4 regions of the Streptomyces sp. NPDC029674 genome follow, and region 1 is predicted to be linked to each of the others. Evidence: riboswitches for the same ligand, from Rfam matches in the RefSeq annotation. Region 1 holds a riboswitch; each other region holds the start of a gene.
The links. A riboswitch is a leader RNA that binds a small molecule or an ion and turns the genes downstream of it on or off. The one in region 1 is predicted to bind cobalamin.
Positions count from the first base shown of each region.

Region 2: another riboswitch for cobalamin. It lies ahead of ACI2L3_RS20030 (ABC transporter substrate-binding protein); the one in region 1 lies ahead of ACI2L3_RS28575 (energy-coupling factor ABC transporter permease).
Region 3: another riboswitch for cobalamin. It lies ahead of ACI2L3_RS03700 (ABC transporter substrate-binding protein); the one in region 1 lies ahead of ACI2L3_RS28575 (energy-coupling factor ABC transporter permease).
Region 4: another riboswitch for cobalamin. It lies ahead of ACI2L3_RS36905 (cobalamin biosynthesis protein); the one in region 1 lies ahead of ACI2L3_RS28575 (energy-coupling factor ABC transporter permease).

Region 1 is NZ_JBJDPY010000013.1:110,379-113,900, reverse strand. Features, by position in the region: gene ACI2L3_RS28590 (energy-coupling factor ABC transporter ATP-binding protein) at 1-41, opposite strand, end outside; gene cbiQ (cobalt ECF transporter T component CbiQ) at 74-823, opposite strand; gene ACI2L3_RS28580 (energy-coupling factor ABC transporter substrate-binding protein) at 830-1,201, opposite strand; gene ACI2L3_RS28575 (energy-coupling factor ABC transporter permease) at 1,201-1,911, opposite strand; cobalamin riboswitch at 1,941-2,125, opposite strand; gene ACI2L3_RS28570 (APH(3') family aminoglycoside O-phosphotransferase) at 2,243-3,073, opposite strand; gene ACI2L3_RS28565 (PTS ascorbate transporter subunit IIC) at 3,127-3,522, opposite strand, start outside.
Region 2 is NZ_JBJDPY010000007.1:436,766-440,287, reverse strand. Features, by position in the region: gene ACI2L3_RS20040 (helix-turn-helix domain-containing protein) at 1-623, shown strand, start outside; gene ACI2L3_RS20035 (VOC family protein) at 620-1,069, shown strand; cobalamin riboswitch at 1,114-1,299, shown strand; gene ACI2L3_RS20030 (ABC transporter substrate-binding protein) at 1,365-2,408, shown strand; gene ACI2L3_RS20025 (FecCD family ABC transporter permease) at 2,405-3,466, shown strand; gene ACI2L3_RS20020 (ABC transporter ATP-binding protein) at 3,463-3,522, shown strand, end outside.
Region 3 is NZ_JBJDPY010000001.1:832,327-835,848, reverse strand. Features, by position in the region: gene ACI2L3_RS03710 (amino acid permease) at 1-756, shown strand, start outside; gene ACI2L3_RS03705 (M67 family metallopeptidase) at 843-1,265, shown strand; cobalamin riboswitch at 1,238-1,388, shown strand; gene ACI2L3_RS03700 (ABC transporter substrate-binding protein) at 1,432-2,394, shown strand; gene ACI2L3_RS03695 (FecCD family ABC transporter permease) at 2,391-3,422, shown strand; gene ACI2L3_RS03690 (ABC transporter ATP-binding protein) at 3,419-3,522, shown strand, end outside.
Region 4 is NZ_JBJDPY010000026.1:14,043-17,564, reverse strand. Features, by position in the region: gene ACI2L3_RS36920 (class II aldolase/adducin family protein) at 1-25, opposite strand, end outside; gene ACI2L3_RS36915 (anion permease) at 344-1,639, shown strand; gene ACI2L3_RS36910 (hypothetical protein) at 1,652-1,876, shown strand; cobalamin riboswitch at 1,984-2,128, shown strand; gene ACI2L3_RS36905 (cobalamin biosynthesis protein) at 2,237-3,205, shown strand; gene ACI2L3_RS36900 (cobyric acid synthase) at 3,202-3,522, shown strand, end outside.

The sequences.
Region 1 (3,522 bases):
GCGTAGGACACCGCGCGCAGAGCGACCACGGGTTCGCTCACGGCGCTCGTGCCGCTGCCGGCGCTCATGGTGCTCATGGGAGGAACCTTTCCAGTACGAGGGTCAGAGCCACCAGGCCCACGAGCAGTGCCGCGCCCGCGGCCAGGAAGGGCCGGGAGATCCGGGCCTCGGGCACGAGGACGCGCAGGGTGCCGTCGTAGCCGCGCCCGGCGAGCCCGGCCTGCAGCCGGCCCGCCCGGTCGAAGGCCCGCACGAACGCGGTGGCGCCGAGACCGGCGAGGGAGCGCCAGGTCGCGGCGCGGGTGGTGTGGCCGAGCCGGGCGGCCTGCGCCTGCCGGATCCGGCTCATGGAGTCCAGGAGCAGGAAGCTCATCCGGTACGTGACGAGTGCCACGTCCACGACCGGCGCGGGCACCCCCGCCTTCACCAGGCGGGGCAGCAGGTCCGACATCGGCGTGGTGAACGCGAACAGGAGCACGCCGAGCGAGGCGGCGGAGGTCCGCAGGAGCAGACCCCCCGCGCGCGCAGGACCGCCGTCCGCGAACGCCACGAACCCGCCGGGACCGCCGACTTGGACGAGCAGGGTCAGCGCCCCGGTCACGCAGAAGCCGAGCGGCACGCGGTAGGCGCGCCACAGTTTGCCGGGCTCCACGCCCGCCGGGCCGAGCAGCAGCACCAGCGCGGTGACCAGCACCAGGACGGCGCCCGGCCAGGGCGGCAGCGAGATGGCCAGGGCGGTGAGGCCGAGGCCCAGCACGGCCTTGTCCACGGGGTGCCGGCGGCGCCAGCGGCTGCTGTGCGCCGCCGCGTCGATGGGCAGCACGCCGGGTCAGTCCTGCCCGATGTCGGACGGCACTTCTTCCGCCCGCGCCTGTTCCGCGCGTGCCTGCTCGGCGCGTGCCTGTTCCGCGCCCTGGCGGCGTCCCTTGCGCAGCCCGAAGTAGTACGCGAGGACGCCCGCGCCGATGGCCGCCTGGAGGGCGAAGAGTGCCGACTCGACCTCGCCGGACGGGGGTTCGTACAGCGGCGAGAACCACGGTTCGTAGTCCGGCTTCAGCTCGGTGATCGCCGTCTCGGCCTGGGCGTCGGCCCCCGCGAACGGCTCTTCCTCGTCGTCGCCGAGGCCGAGCGCCAGGGGCAGCACCGCGAGCGCGGCGACGATGAGGAGCAGCAGTGTGTTGATCTTCGCGTTCCGGCTCATCAGGCACTGGCCCCCGTCTGCGTCTCGGTCGTCGTGGTGGTCCCCTTGCGCTGCGGCAGTACGCCGAGGCGGGTGAGCTCGCCCTTGCTCGACTGCACGAGCAGGCGCATCACCAGGACGGTGAGCAGGCCTTCGCTGACCGCGAGGGGAATCTGGGTGACGGCGAAGATGCCGCCGAACTTGCCCAGGGCGCCCAGGAACCCGCTGCCGGGGTCGGGGAACGCCAGGGCCAGCTGGACGCTGGTGACGCAGTACGTGGTCAGGTCGGCGACGAACGCCCCGAAGAACACGGTGACCATGAGCGGCACGTCGTACCGCCTGAGGAGCCGGTAGACCGCGTAGCCCGCCCAGGGGCCGATGATCGCCATGGAGAAGACGTTGGCGCCCAGGGTGGTGAGTCCGCCGTGGGCGAGCAGCAGCGCCTGGAAGAGCAGGGTGATGGTGCCGAGCACCGTCATGATCGGCGGCCGGAACAGGATCGCCCCGAGCCCGGTCCCCGTCGGATGCGAGCAACTGCCCGTCACCGAAGGGATTTTCAACGCGGAAAGGACAAACGTGAAGGCCCCGGAGGCGCCGAGGAGCAGCGTGCTCTCCGGGTGTTCCTTGACCTCACGGGTCAGGGAGCGGACTCCGTGGACGACGAACGGCGCGGACGCTACGCCCCAGGCGATCGCGTGCGCCGGCGGGAGGAAACCCTCGGCTATGTGCATGGCTCAGCAGACCCTCTCCAGCACCTCGTGGATGGACAACGTGCCTTGGCCGGTCTCCTGGCTGACGGGTCGTACCGACCGGACTCCGCCTTCCCGGGTACGTGCGTACCCAGTGGCTGCCGCGAGGGCTGGAGCCGGACTTCCCGATCACAGTGGCGAGGGCCGCACCGGCATCACACCGGATTTCCCGAGCACCAAGGCGTGGTGACACTAGTGCGCAACTGATCTGCCTGACAACTTGCACGGCGGTCACGGCGGTGGCACACCCGAGCGCACACCACCACCGCGTACGCCCCTGCTCAGAGGCCGCCCGGCCGTCCGGCCCGCCCGGTCAGAAGAACTCGTCGAGCAGCCGGTAGAAGGCCAGCTTCCGGTCGTCGATCACGTCGGCCCCGGCTGCCGTCCGCTCCTCGTACCGCCGCAGGAACCGTTCGGCGTGCGCCGGTCCGAACCAGGGGTCCTCCTCGTGCGTCAGCTCCCGCAGCGCAATGGCGAGGTCGGTGTGCCGGTCCGCCCGGCCGAGCCGGACGACGTCGATGACTCCGGTGACGCGGCAGGTCGTCGGGTCGAGCAGGACGTTCTCCGGGGTGAGGTCGCCGTGGGCGACCACCGGGTCCTCCGCCGCCGGGCGGGTGCGGTGCAGTTCGTCGAGGAGGTGCTGCCCGGACCAGCCGGCGCGTTCGTCGTCGAGGTCGTCCAGGTCGATGAGATCGTCGGCGACGTTGCGTGCGGCCTGCTCCATGGTGACCGTCAGGCCGCGGTCGAACGGGCAGTCCGCCAGGGGCAGTCCGTGCAGGGCCGCGGCGAGGTCGGCGAGCGATTCCGCCACCGCGAACCGCTGTTCCGGAGGCCACTCGTCGGCGGCCGGCCTGCCGGGCACCGCCTCGGTCACCAGCCACGCCAGGCGGTCGTCGGCGCCGCGCTCGACGATGCGCGGCACGGGGATGCCCCGGCCGGCCAGCCAGGCGAGGCGGTCGGCCTCGCCCGCGAGTTCGGAGGGCGAGCCGTCGTGGGGGACGGGGGCCGTCTTCACGTACAACTCGGGTTCGGCGGCTCCGGCTCCGGCTCCGGTGAGGTGGTGCACCTCGGCGGCCGATGCGCCGTCCGTCGCGGAAGTCCATCGGTACGCGGCGTACCTCCGCCGCAGATCGCTGCTCATGATCGGCATCATGGCAGGCGGCTCCCTGCGGCCCCCACCCGATATTTCCGGCCGTTCTAGGCCCGGCCGGGCGGCGGAGGGGGCTTCGGCGCTCCGCGCGGGGCTGCGATCTTCGCGTACGCGGGCGCGGAGTCCCCGGAGGCCGTGTCGGCGGCCGGGGTGCGGGCCACGTCGTTCGGCGGCAGCAGCGCGTCGCGGTGGGCGCCGGGGTCCCAGCCGGTCTCCACGACCCGCTTCTGGACGACGATCGCGCCGAGCAGGACGGCCGCGCCGATCAGCAGCATCAGGACGATTCCGCCGGTCTCCCCCGTCTTGGCCGCGTAGCCGACGAGCGTGCCGAACCAGCCGAAGTCGGCGTCGCCGAAGGTCGTGTTCTCCTCGCCGAAGGCGCCGAGGACCTTCAGGAGCAGCGCGGGCAGGAAGGTGATGAGGACGCCGTTGACGAAGGCGCC
Region 2 (3,522 bases), on a different contig from region 1:
TCCAGCCCGAGCACGAGGCGGGCATCCAGCTCGCCGTGCACCCCCTCGCGGCCCGCCCGCTCCTCGGCCTGCCCGCCGCCGCCCTTGCCGGACAGCTCGTTGTCGGCGGCACCGACGTCCTCGGCGACCGGGCCGCCGAGATCCGCGAGCGCCTGTGCGGCCTCGACCGCTGGGAGGACCGCTTCGCCCTCCTGTCGGAGTACCTGCGGCGGCGCGCGGCCGCGGACCGCGCCACCGGATCCGTACGCCCGGAGGTCGCCGAGGCCTGGGCGTGGCTGGCCCGGCACGGGGGCGCGGGCACCCTCGGCGGCCTGTCCCGGCACGTCGCGCTCAGCGAGCGCCGGCTGACCGCGCTGTTCCGCGCGGAGACCGGGCTCAGCCCCAAACAGGCCGCCCGCCTGATGCGTTTCCAGCACGCCAAGGACGCCGTGGTCCGCTCCGTCGCGGCGGGCGGTCCGCCGGACCTCGCCCGGGTCGCCGCCGACACCGGCTACTACGACCACTCGCACCTCGTCCGCGACTTCCGGCAGTACACGGAGGCGAGCCCCACCGGCTGGCTGGCCGAAGAGCGCCGGAATATCCAAGCCGGGGCGCACGGCGGAGGCGAAGAGTGGAAGACATGAACACCACACCTGAAACCACCCCCGACACGACACTCGAGATGACACCCGCCCCCGCCATCTGGCCGGCCCTCCAGGCCCAGGACGCCCCCGCGCTGATCGACTTCCTCGTCGGCACCGTCGGCTTCCTGCGCACCGCCGTCTACGAGGACGGCGGCCGCGTCGCCCACGCCCAGCTCGACTGGCCCGAGGGCGGCGGCATCATGCTCGGCTCGTACGACCCCGAGTCGGCCGCCGAGGCCTGCGGAGAGCCGGGCACGTCCGGCGCCTACGTCGTCACCGACCACGTGGACGCCCTGTACGCCCGCCTCACCGAGGCCGGCGTGAAGATCACCCGTGAGATCGAGGACAAGCCGTACGGCAGCCGCGAGTTCGGCATCGCGGACCCCGAGGGAAACCGCTGGTCCTTCGGGACCTACCGCGGCGAGCCGAGGCCCGGAGCGGGCTGAGGACCGGACCGGGCCGAGGCCCGGACCGGCCCCTTGAAGACGCGTGATAACTTGCGCAAGCCAGTCAAACCCACACCTGGGCCAGGGAATCCGGTGCGAATCCGGAACTGACGCGCAGCGGTGAGGGGGACGGGCGGGGCCACGGCCACTGGGTGTCTCCGGACGCCCGGGAAGGCGCCCCGCCCGGCCGATCCCGAGTCCGAAGACCTGCTGGCGCCTCCGCTCGCACACCGGGCGACGGAGGTCGTGACGCAGGCCAGGCTCCGCGTATGAGCCGTGACACCCAAGGGATCGCGTGTCCTCGACAGCCCGTATATCCGCCCTGCTCTGCACCTGCGTGCTCGCACTCACCGCGTGCGGCGACGGCTCCGGCTCCGCACGGAAGTCCGGGGGCGGGAAGGCCGACGGCTACCCCGTCACGGTCACCGCCTGCGGCAAGGACGCGAAGGTCGACGCGCCGCCGCAGCGGGCCGTCTCCCTCGACCAGGGTTCCACGGAGATCCTCCTCACCCTCGGCCTCGCCGACCGCATGGCGGGCACCGGCACCTGGACCGACCCGGTCCCGAAGAGCCTGGAGAAGGCCAACGCGAAGGTGGAGCGGCTCGCCGACCGCTACCCGTCGCTGGAGAAGGTCCTCGCCAAGGAGCCGGACTTCGTCAGCGCCTCCTTCCTCTACACGGTCGGCAAGGGCGGCGTCGCCGACCGCGCGAAGTTCACTGAACTCGGGGTCCCCGTCTACGTCTCGCCCACCGACTGCGCGGGCAAGGACAACGACGGCGCCGGCGACGGCAAACGCCTCAAGACCCTCACCATGGACACCGTCTACGGCGAGGTGCGCGACCTGGCGAAGGTGTTCCACGTCGAGAAGCGCGGCGAGAAACTGATCGCCGACCTGAAGCGCCGCGTCACGAAGGCGACGCGGGACATCGACAAGGCCGCCGCCTCCGACACCACGCTCCTGTACTGGTTCGCCAACTCCGACGCCCCGTACATGGCGGGCTGCTGCGGCGCGCCCGGCATCATCACCCGCGAGCTCGGCGCGAAGAACGTCTTCGACGACACGCGTGAGGAATGGCCCCAGATCAACTGGGAGACCGTCGCCGACCGCGACCCCGACGTCCTCGTCATCGGCGACCTCACCCGCAAGTCGCAGTCGGCCGAGAGCGCGGCCGCGAAGATCAAGTTCCTGGAGACCAACCCGGCGACCAAGAACCTGACCGCCGTGAAGAAGAAGCGGTACGTGCTGCTCAGCGGCCAGGCCATGAACCCCACGATCCGCACGGTCGACGGCATCGAGCAGGTCGCGGCAGGGCTGCGGAAGTTCGGGCTCGTCAAGTGACGGAGGCGGCACCCGTACTCGCCCCAGCGCCCACCCCCGTCTGGAAGGGGGTGCGGCACGGGCTGCTGTGGCTGGCCGGAGCCGCCGCGCTCGTCCTGTCCGTCTCCGTGGCCGTCACCATCGGCCCGGCGGACATCTCCGTGCCGGACGTATGGGCGACGGTCGCCGCCCACCTCGGCTGGGGCGACAGCCCGCTCACCCCGATCAGGGACGGCATCGTCTGGAACCTGCGGATGCCGCGCACCCTGCTCGCCGCGGTGTGCGGCGCGGGCCTCGCGGTCTGCGGGGCGGTCATGCAGTCCCTGCTCCGCAACCCCCTCGCCGACCCGTTCGTGCTCGGGGTCTCGTCCGGGGCGTCCACGGGAGCGGTCGCGGTCGTCGTCCTCGGCGTCGGCGGGGGAGTGGTGTCGGTCTCCGCGGGCGCCTTCGCGGGCGCGCTCTGCTCCTTCGCGCTGGTCCTGCTCCTCAGCCACACGCTGGGCGACACGACGGACCGCGTCGTGCTGTCCGGCGTGGCGGCCATGCAGCTGTTCTCCGCGCTCACGTCGTTCGTCGTCCTCACGGCGGGCGACGCGGAGACCACCCGCGGCATCCTCTTCTGGCTCCTCGGCTCGCTCAGCGGGATCGGCTGGACGGACGTCTGGCTGTGCGGGGCCGTGCTCGCGGTGGCGCTCGCCGTCTGCCTCGGCCACGCCCGCACGCTCGACGCCTTCGCGTTCGGCCCGGAGGCCGCGGCGGCGCTGGGTGTCCGGGTGGCCCGCACGCGGCTCGTCCTGCTCTGCACGACCGCTCTGCTCACCGCGGCCCTGGTCAGCTCGGCGGGCGCCATCGGCTTCGTCGGCCTCGTCCTGCCGCACGCGGCCCGCGCGGTCGTCGGCTCCGGCCACGCCCGGCTGCTCCCGGTCACGGCGCTCGCCGGCGCGGTCTTCCTGGTCTGGGTGGACACGCTGGCCCGCACGGCCCTGGACCCCCAGGAGGTCCCGGTCGGCGTGGTGACCTCACTCATCGGCGTACCGGCGTTCGTGGCGGTGCTGTACCGGACGCGGAGGACGTCATGACGTACGACGTGCTCCTTCCCGGTGCCGGTACCGATGCCGGTGCCACGGGCCTCCGC
Region 3 (3,522 bases), on a different contig from region 1:
TCCAAGGACCCGAAGACCGTCCTGCCCAAGGCCATCAACACCGTGCCGTGGCGCATCGCCGTCTTCTACGTCGGCGCGCTGATCATGATCCTGTCGGTCGTGCCGTGGACGCACTTCCAGCCCGGCGTCTCGCCGTTCGTCGCCGCCTTCGAGAAGATGGGCCTCGGCGTCGGCGCCGCGATCGTCAACTTCGTGGTCCTCACCGCCGCCCTCTCCTCCTGCAACTCCGGCATGTACTCCACCGGCCGCATGCTGCGCGACCTCGCGCTCAACGGCCAGGGCCCGAAGTTCTTCACCAAGCTCACGAAGAACGGCCTGCCGCTGATCGGCACCACGGCCTCCGCCGCGTTCATGCTGGTCGGCGTCTGGATCAACTACCAGTGGCCGGGCGAGGCGTTCAACTACGTCGTCTCCTTCGCCACCATCTCCGGCATGTGGGCCTGGATCATGATCCTGGCCTGCCAGATCCGCTACCGCCGCAAGGCCGACCGCGGCGAGCTGCCGCAGTCCACCTTCCGGGCCCCGGGCGCCCCGTACACCAGCTGGTTCGCCCTGCTCTTCATCGGCATGGTCATCGTGATGATGGGCGTCGACAAGGACGCGCGGATCTCGCTGTACGCCGCTCCGGTGTGGGCCGCGATCCTCGGTATCTCCTACCTGGTCCTGAAGAGCCGCAACCCGCAGGCCGCGGCCTTCAACAAGCGGAAGATCGGCCTCTCCGAGGAGAGCGCCGGCGACCGCGTCTCCAAGGACTGACCGGCTCCCCAAGGCCGCTGTCCAGCATTCGGGCACGTACGTACCACATTCCGGTACGTACGTGCCCCTCTGCTTATCCTGACGCCATGCTGACCATCACCCAGGCCCTCCACGACCAGATCGTCGCGCACGCGCGCCAGGACCACCCCGACGAGGCGTGCGGCATGGTCGCGGGCCCGGCGGGCACCGGCCGCCCCGAGCGGTTCATCCCGATGCTGAACGCCGCGCGCTCGCCCACGTTCTACGAGTTCGACTCGGGCGACCTGCTCAAGCTCTACCGCGATCTCGACGACCGCGACGAGGAGCCGGTGATCATCTACCACTCGCACACCGCGACCGAGGCCTACCCCTCGCGCACCGACATCACGTACGCCAACGAGCCCGGCGCCCACTACGTCCTGGTCTCCACGGCCGACACCGACGACGCGGGCCCCTTCCAGTTCCGCTCGTACCGGATCGTCGACGGCGAGGTCACCGAGGAAGAGGTAAAGGTCGTACAGGCATACTGAGCTTTACTCATGAAGGCGGCAGGACCCAGGAAGCCGGTGCGAACCCGGCACGGTCCCGCCACTGTGACCCCACCCCGGCCGGGGCGGGGGAGTCAGGAACTGACCTGCCGCCTTCCTCCACACGACGCAGGGGACGCGGAAATCCCCTGGAGGAGGCAGCTCAGCCATGTCCCGCCCGATACGTGTCCTGGCCGCCGCGGCCCTGCTCGTCCCGCTCGCCGCGTGCTCCTCGACGGACTCCGGCGGTGACGCGAAGCCCGCCGCCAAGGCCGCCGGATTCCCGTACACCGTCACCAACTGCGGCGTGAAGACGACGTACGACGCACCGCCGAAGCGCGCCGTCACCATGAACCAGCACACCACCGAAGTGATGCTGGAACTCGGCCTCAAGGACCACATCGCGGGCACCGCCTACCTCGACGACAAGGTCCTCCCGAAGTATGAGAAGGCCTACGACTCGATCCCCGTGCTCGCCAAGGAGTACCCCTCCTACGAGAAGCTGCTCTCCGCCAACCCCGACTTCGTCTACGGCGGATACGCCAGCGCCTTCCTCGCCGGCGACGGCCGCAGCCGCTCCGCGCTCGCCAAGTCCGGCATCGACAGCCGCCTCAACGTAGAGGGCTGCGCCAAGAAGTCCGTCTCCATGGACGACGTCTACCGGGAGGTCCGCGAGGTCGGCTCCACCTTCGGCGTGCGCGGGCGCGCCGAGAAGTGGGTGAGCGGGGCGAAGCGCGAACTGGCCGCCACAGCGAAGAAGGCGAAGGGCCGGAAGCCGCTCTCCGTCTTCGTCTACGACAGCGGCGACAAGACGGCCTTCACGGCGGGCGGCCGCGGCATCGGCAACGACATCATCGCGCGGGCGGGCGGCCGCAACGTCTTCGGCGACGTGGACAAGTCCTTCAGCGACGCGTCCTGGGAGAAGGTCGTCGAGCGCAAGCCCGACACCATCCTGATCCTCGACTACGGCGCCACGACGGTCGCCCAGAAGAAGAAGCGCCTCCTGGAGGACCCGGCCCTCCAGGACGTCCCGGCCGTCAAGAACAAGCGCTTCGCGGTCCTGCCGCTCTCCGACATGGTCACGGGAGTACGAGCACCCGAGGCGGTGAGGAAGCTGGCGGCGCAGCTGTGAAGCGCCTGCGCCGCGCCACGCTCGTGGCCACGCTCTGTGCGGCACTCGCGGTCGCGCTCGTGGCCGGTCTCGCCCTCGGCTCCGTCCGCATCCCCACGGCCGACGTCCTGCAGATCCTGACGGGGCGGGCGGAACCCTCCCCGTTCCGGACGATCGTCCTCGACGTCCGCCTGCCCAGGGTCCTGCTCGGGGCGACCGTGGGGGCCGGACTCGCGGTCATCGGCACCGTCCTCCAGGCCCTCGTCCGCAACCCCCTCGCCGACCCGTTCCTCCTCGGCGTCTCCTCGGGCGCCTCCGTCGGCGCGGTCTGCGCGATCGTCCTCGGCGGCGTCTTCGGCCTCGGCGCGGCCCTGTCCACCACCGTCACGATCCCGGCCGCCTCCTTCGCGGGCGCGCTGCTCTCCCTGATCCTCGTCTACACCCTGGCCCGCAGCGGTGGCGGCGGTTTCGCCACCGGGCGCCTGATCCTCGCGGGCGTCGCCGTCTCGTACATCCTGACCGCGCTGACCAGCCTCATCCTGGTCACCGCCGACAGCGCGGACCACCTCCAAGAAGTCCTCTACTGGACGCTCGGCGGCCTCGGCAGCGCCCGCTGGGACATGCTCGCCCTGCCCTGCGCCACCCTCGTCCTCGGCACGGCCCTCCTGATGACCATGGCCCGCCCCCTCGACCTGCTCCTCGCCGGCGAGGAGGGCGCCACCGTCCTCGGCCTGGACGCCACGCGTTTCCGCGCCGGCGTCTTCGTCCTCGCCTCGCTCCTGACCGGCGTCCTCGTCGCGTACAGCGGAGCCATCGGCTTCGTCGGCCTGATGGTGCCGCACGCCGCCCGCATGCTCGTCGGCGCCGCGCACCGGGCGCTGCTCCCCGTGGTGGCGCTGATGGGAGCGGTGTTCCTGGTCGTCGCCGACCTCGCCGCACGCACCGTCGCCGCGCCGCAGGACATCCCCGTCGGCGTGCTCACCGCGCTGACCGGCGGCCCGTTCTTCCTGTGGCTGCTGCGGCGGCGCACCGAAGGAGTATCCGCGTGAACCCTCGCGTGAACCCCGCCCCTCCCGTCGGCGAGCTGCGCACGGAAGGCCTCTCGTACGAGGTCGACGGCAGGCTCCTCGTGGACGCCGTCGACCTCAC
Region 4 (3,522 bases), on a different contig from region 1:
CCTCGTGGTGCCGCTGCTCAGTCATGCGGCGATCCTGCCAGCCCGGCGATTCCGGTTACCGGGCCGCCGGTCCAGGGCCGGAGGTGACCAGGATCTCTTCGGTGGGTCGCCGGGCCCGCAGGAGCGGTGCGCGCGGGGCGGCCGCCGAATGGCGGAGGCCGACACTCCGCCCAGTTTGCGGGCCTCCCACCACCCCTCCGTACGATCGTGGTCGGACACCTGGTCCATACGGAGGGAGCGCACTCCGCTTCGGGTCACCGCACCGCCCGGCCCAGTTCACTTTCCGTTCACTCAGGTTGCCTACGTTCCACGTGCCACTGACGTCCAACAGAAGCCTGGGTAAATGGAACACATCACGCTTCTCCTCGGGATCGTGATCGTCACCGCTCTCGTGTTCGATTTCACGAACGGTTTCCACGACACTGCCAACGCGATGGCGACGACCATCTCGACCGGCGCTCTCAAGCCCAAGACGGCGGTGGCCATGTCCGCCGTGCTCAACCTCGTCGGAGCCTTCCTCTCCGTCGAAGTCGCCAAGACGATCTCGGGCGGCATCGTCAACGAGGACGGCCTCAAGACAGAGGTCATATTCGCCGCGCTCGTCGGCGCGATTCTCTGGAACCTGCTCACCTGGCTGGTGGGCCTGCCCTCCAGCTCCTCGCACGCCCTCTTCGGCGGCCTCATCGGCGCCGCGGTCATGTCGATGGGCTGGTCGTCGATCAACGGCGGCACCGTCGTCACCAAGATCCTGATCCCTGCCCTCGCCGCGCCGCTCGTGGCGGGTCTCGCCGCGGCGCTGGCCACGCGCCTGACGTACCGGATCGGCCGCAACACCGACACCAAGGCCACCGCCAAGGGCTACCGCGCGGGCCAGATCGCCTCCGCGGGCCTCGTCTCGCTGGCCCACGGCACGAACGACGCACAGAAGACCATGGGCATCATCACGCTCGCCCTGGTCACCGGCGGCGTCCTGAACCCCGGCGCGAACCCCCCGATGTGGGTCATCGTCTCGGCCGGTGTGGCCATCGCCCTCGGCACCTACCTCGGTGGCTGGCGCATCATCCGCACCATGGGCAAGGGCCTCACCGACCTCCAGCCGCAGCAGGGCTTCGCCGCCCAGACCAGCGCCGCGACGGTCATCCTGGCCTCCTCGCACCTGGGCTTCTCGCTCTCCACCACCCAGTCCTGCTCCGGCGCCGTGATGGGCGCGGGCCTCGGCCGCAAGGGCGGCGTGGTCCGCTGGTCGACCGCGACCCGGATGTTCGTCGCCTGGGGTCTGACCCTGCCGGCCGCCGGCCTGGTCGGCGCGGGCGCCGAGTTCCTCACCAAGCAGGGCCCCTGGGGCGTCGCGGTCACCGCCGCGCTCCTGGTCGCGGGCTCGGCCGTCATCTGGGTGCTCTCGCGGCGCAACGCCGTCGACCACACCAACGTCACCGACGACGAGATCCGCTCCGACGACGCCACGGGCGCCGAGCCCGCGGGCGTCGTGACCACCGCGATCGCCGCCGTCACCCCGCCCCCGACGGGCGCGATGGCCGCCTCGACCGGCCCGGACGAGCCCCTCAAGGCCACCGTCGGAGCCCCGACCACCACCACGACCGGCGCCATGGCGGACCCCGCCCGGCCCGCGACGGTATAAGGACAGATCACCATGAGCATCGACTGGGCAGCTCTCGGCTCCGTCTTCGGAGTCAGCCTCGCGGTGACGGTGGCCCTGGTGGGCCTGTTCACCCTCGGCATCGTCGGCCTCTCGAAGCAGGAGACGGCGGCCACCTCGGGCGGCGGCTCCGCGACCGCGGCGCGCACCGGCGCGTACGCCTGCTTCGCGCTGTGCGCGGCGGCCGTGGCGTACGGGATCTATCTGATCGTCGCCTGACGAAGCGTTTTCGGGTGGGGTGCGGGACGCGCTGGCGCGTCCCGCGCCCCACCGTCGTGTGTGGGGCTCCGCACACTCTCCCGCCGCAGGTCAACGGCGAGTTGACGGGCATTCGCGGGGCGTGGTGGACTGCCGGGGCCAACTACGGCGGCAGAAGAGGAAGCCGGTGCGAATCCGGCGCGGTCCCGCCACTGTCACCGGGGAGAGACACTCCCCGCGAGCCAGGAACTCTCGCCACCGATCACGTCGAACCAGGGCGCGGACACCCTGAGTGAGGACATATCGCCATGCGCGGCCGCCCGTTGCCGGTTCCCTCCCTGAGTACGAGCTCCCTCCTCAGTGAAGCGACGGGCTGAGCCCATGAGTGCCGATCGCGACTTCGCGTACGGCGCCGCCGCCGGACTCCTCGGTGACCTGCTGCTCGGCGATCCCCGCCGCGGCCATCCGGTCGCCGCGTTCGGACGTGCCGCGGGCGCCGTCGAGCGGGTGCTGTGGCGCGACCACCGCGGGTGGGGCGCGCTGCACGCCGTGGTGTGCGCCGGGGGCGCGGCGGGCGCCGCCGCCCTCGCCTCCTCCCTCGTACGCCGGTCACGCGCCGGTTCGGTGGCGCTGACCGCCGCCGCGACCTGGGCCGTGGTCGGCGGGACCTCGCTCGGCCGGGAGGCGCGGGCCGTCGGCGGGGCGCTGGAGGCCGGCGACGTCGAGGTCGCGCGGGAGCGGCTGCCGCATCTGTGCGGGCGGGACCCGCAGGCGCTGGACGCCGACGGGATCGCGCGGGCCGTCGTGGAGTCCGTCGCCGAGAACACGTCCGACGCGGTGGTGGGGGCGCTCGTGTGGGGCGCCCTCGGCGGGGTGCCGGGGCTCGTCGCCTTCCGCGCCGTGAACACGCTGGACGCCATGGTCGGGCACAAGTCGTCCCGGTACCGGCGCTACGGGTGGGCCTCCGCCCGGCTCGACGACGTCTTCGGGTGGCCGGGGGCGCGGCTCACCGCCGTGCTCGCGGCGGTCGCCGGGGACTCGGGGCGGGGCGCGCTGAGCGCCTGGCGTACGGACGCGGCGAAGCACCCCAGTCCGAACGCCGGGCCCGTCGAGGCCGCCTTCGCCGGGGCGTTGGGGGTCCGGCTCGGGGGGACGCTCTCGTACGGCGGACGGATCGAGCACCGGCCCGTGCTGAACGGGGGCGGGCGTGACGTGCGCGTAGAAGACATCGAGCGGGCCGTGAAGCTGTCCCGGCGGGTGAGCTGGCTTGCTCTCGGCGTCGCGGTCGCCGCCCGCCGGACACTGCGGTCGGCAAGGTCGCGGTCGGCCAAGTCAGGGAGAGACGTATGAGCGGTGGACTGCTGGTCGCCGGAACCACCTCCGACGCCGGGAAGAGCGTCGTCACCGCCGGCATCTGCCGGTGGCTGACCCGCAAGGGCGTGTCCGTCGCGCCGTTCAAGGCGCAGAACATGTCCCTCAACTCCTTCGTCACCCGCGAGGGCGCCGAGATCGGCCGTGCGCAGGCCATGCAGGCGCAGGCCGCCCGCGTCGAGCCGAGCGCGCTGATGAACCCCGTGCTGCTCAAGCCCGGCGGTGACCGCTCCAGCCAGGTCGTGCTCATGGGCAAGCCGGTGGGCGAGATGAGCGCGCGCGGCTACCACGGGGGG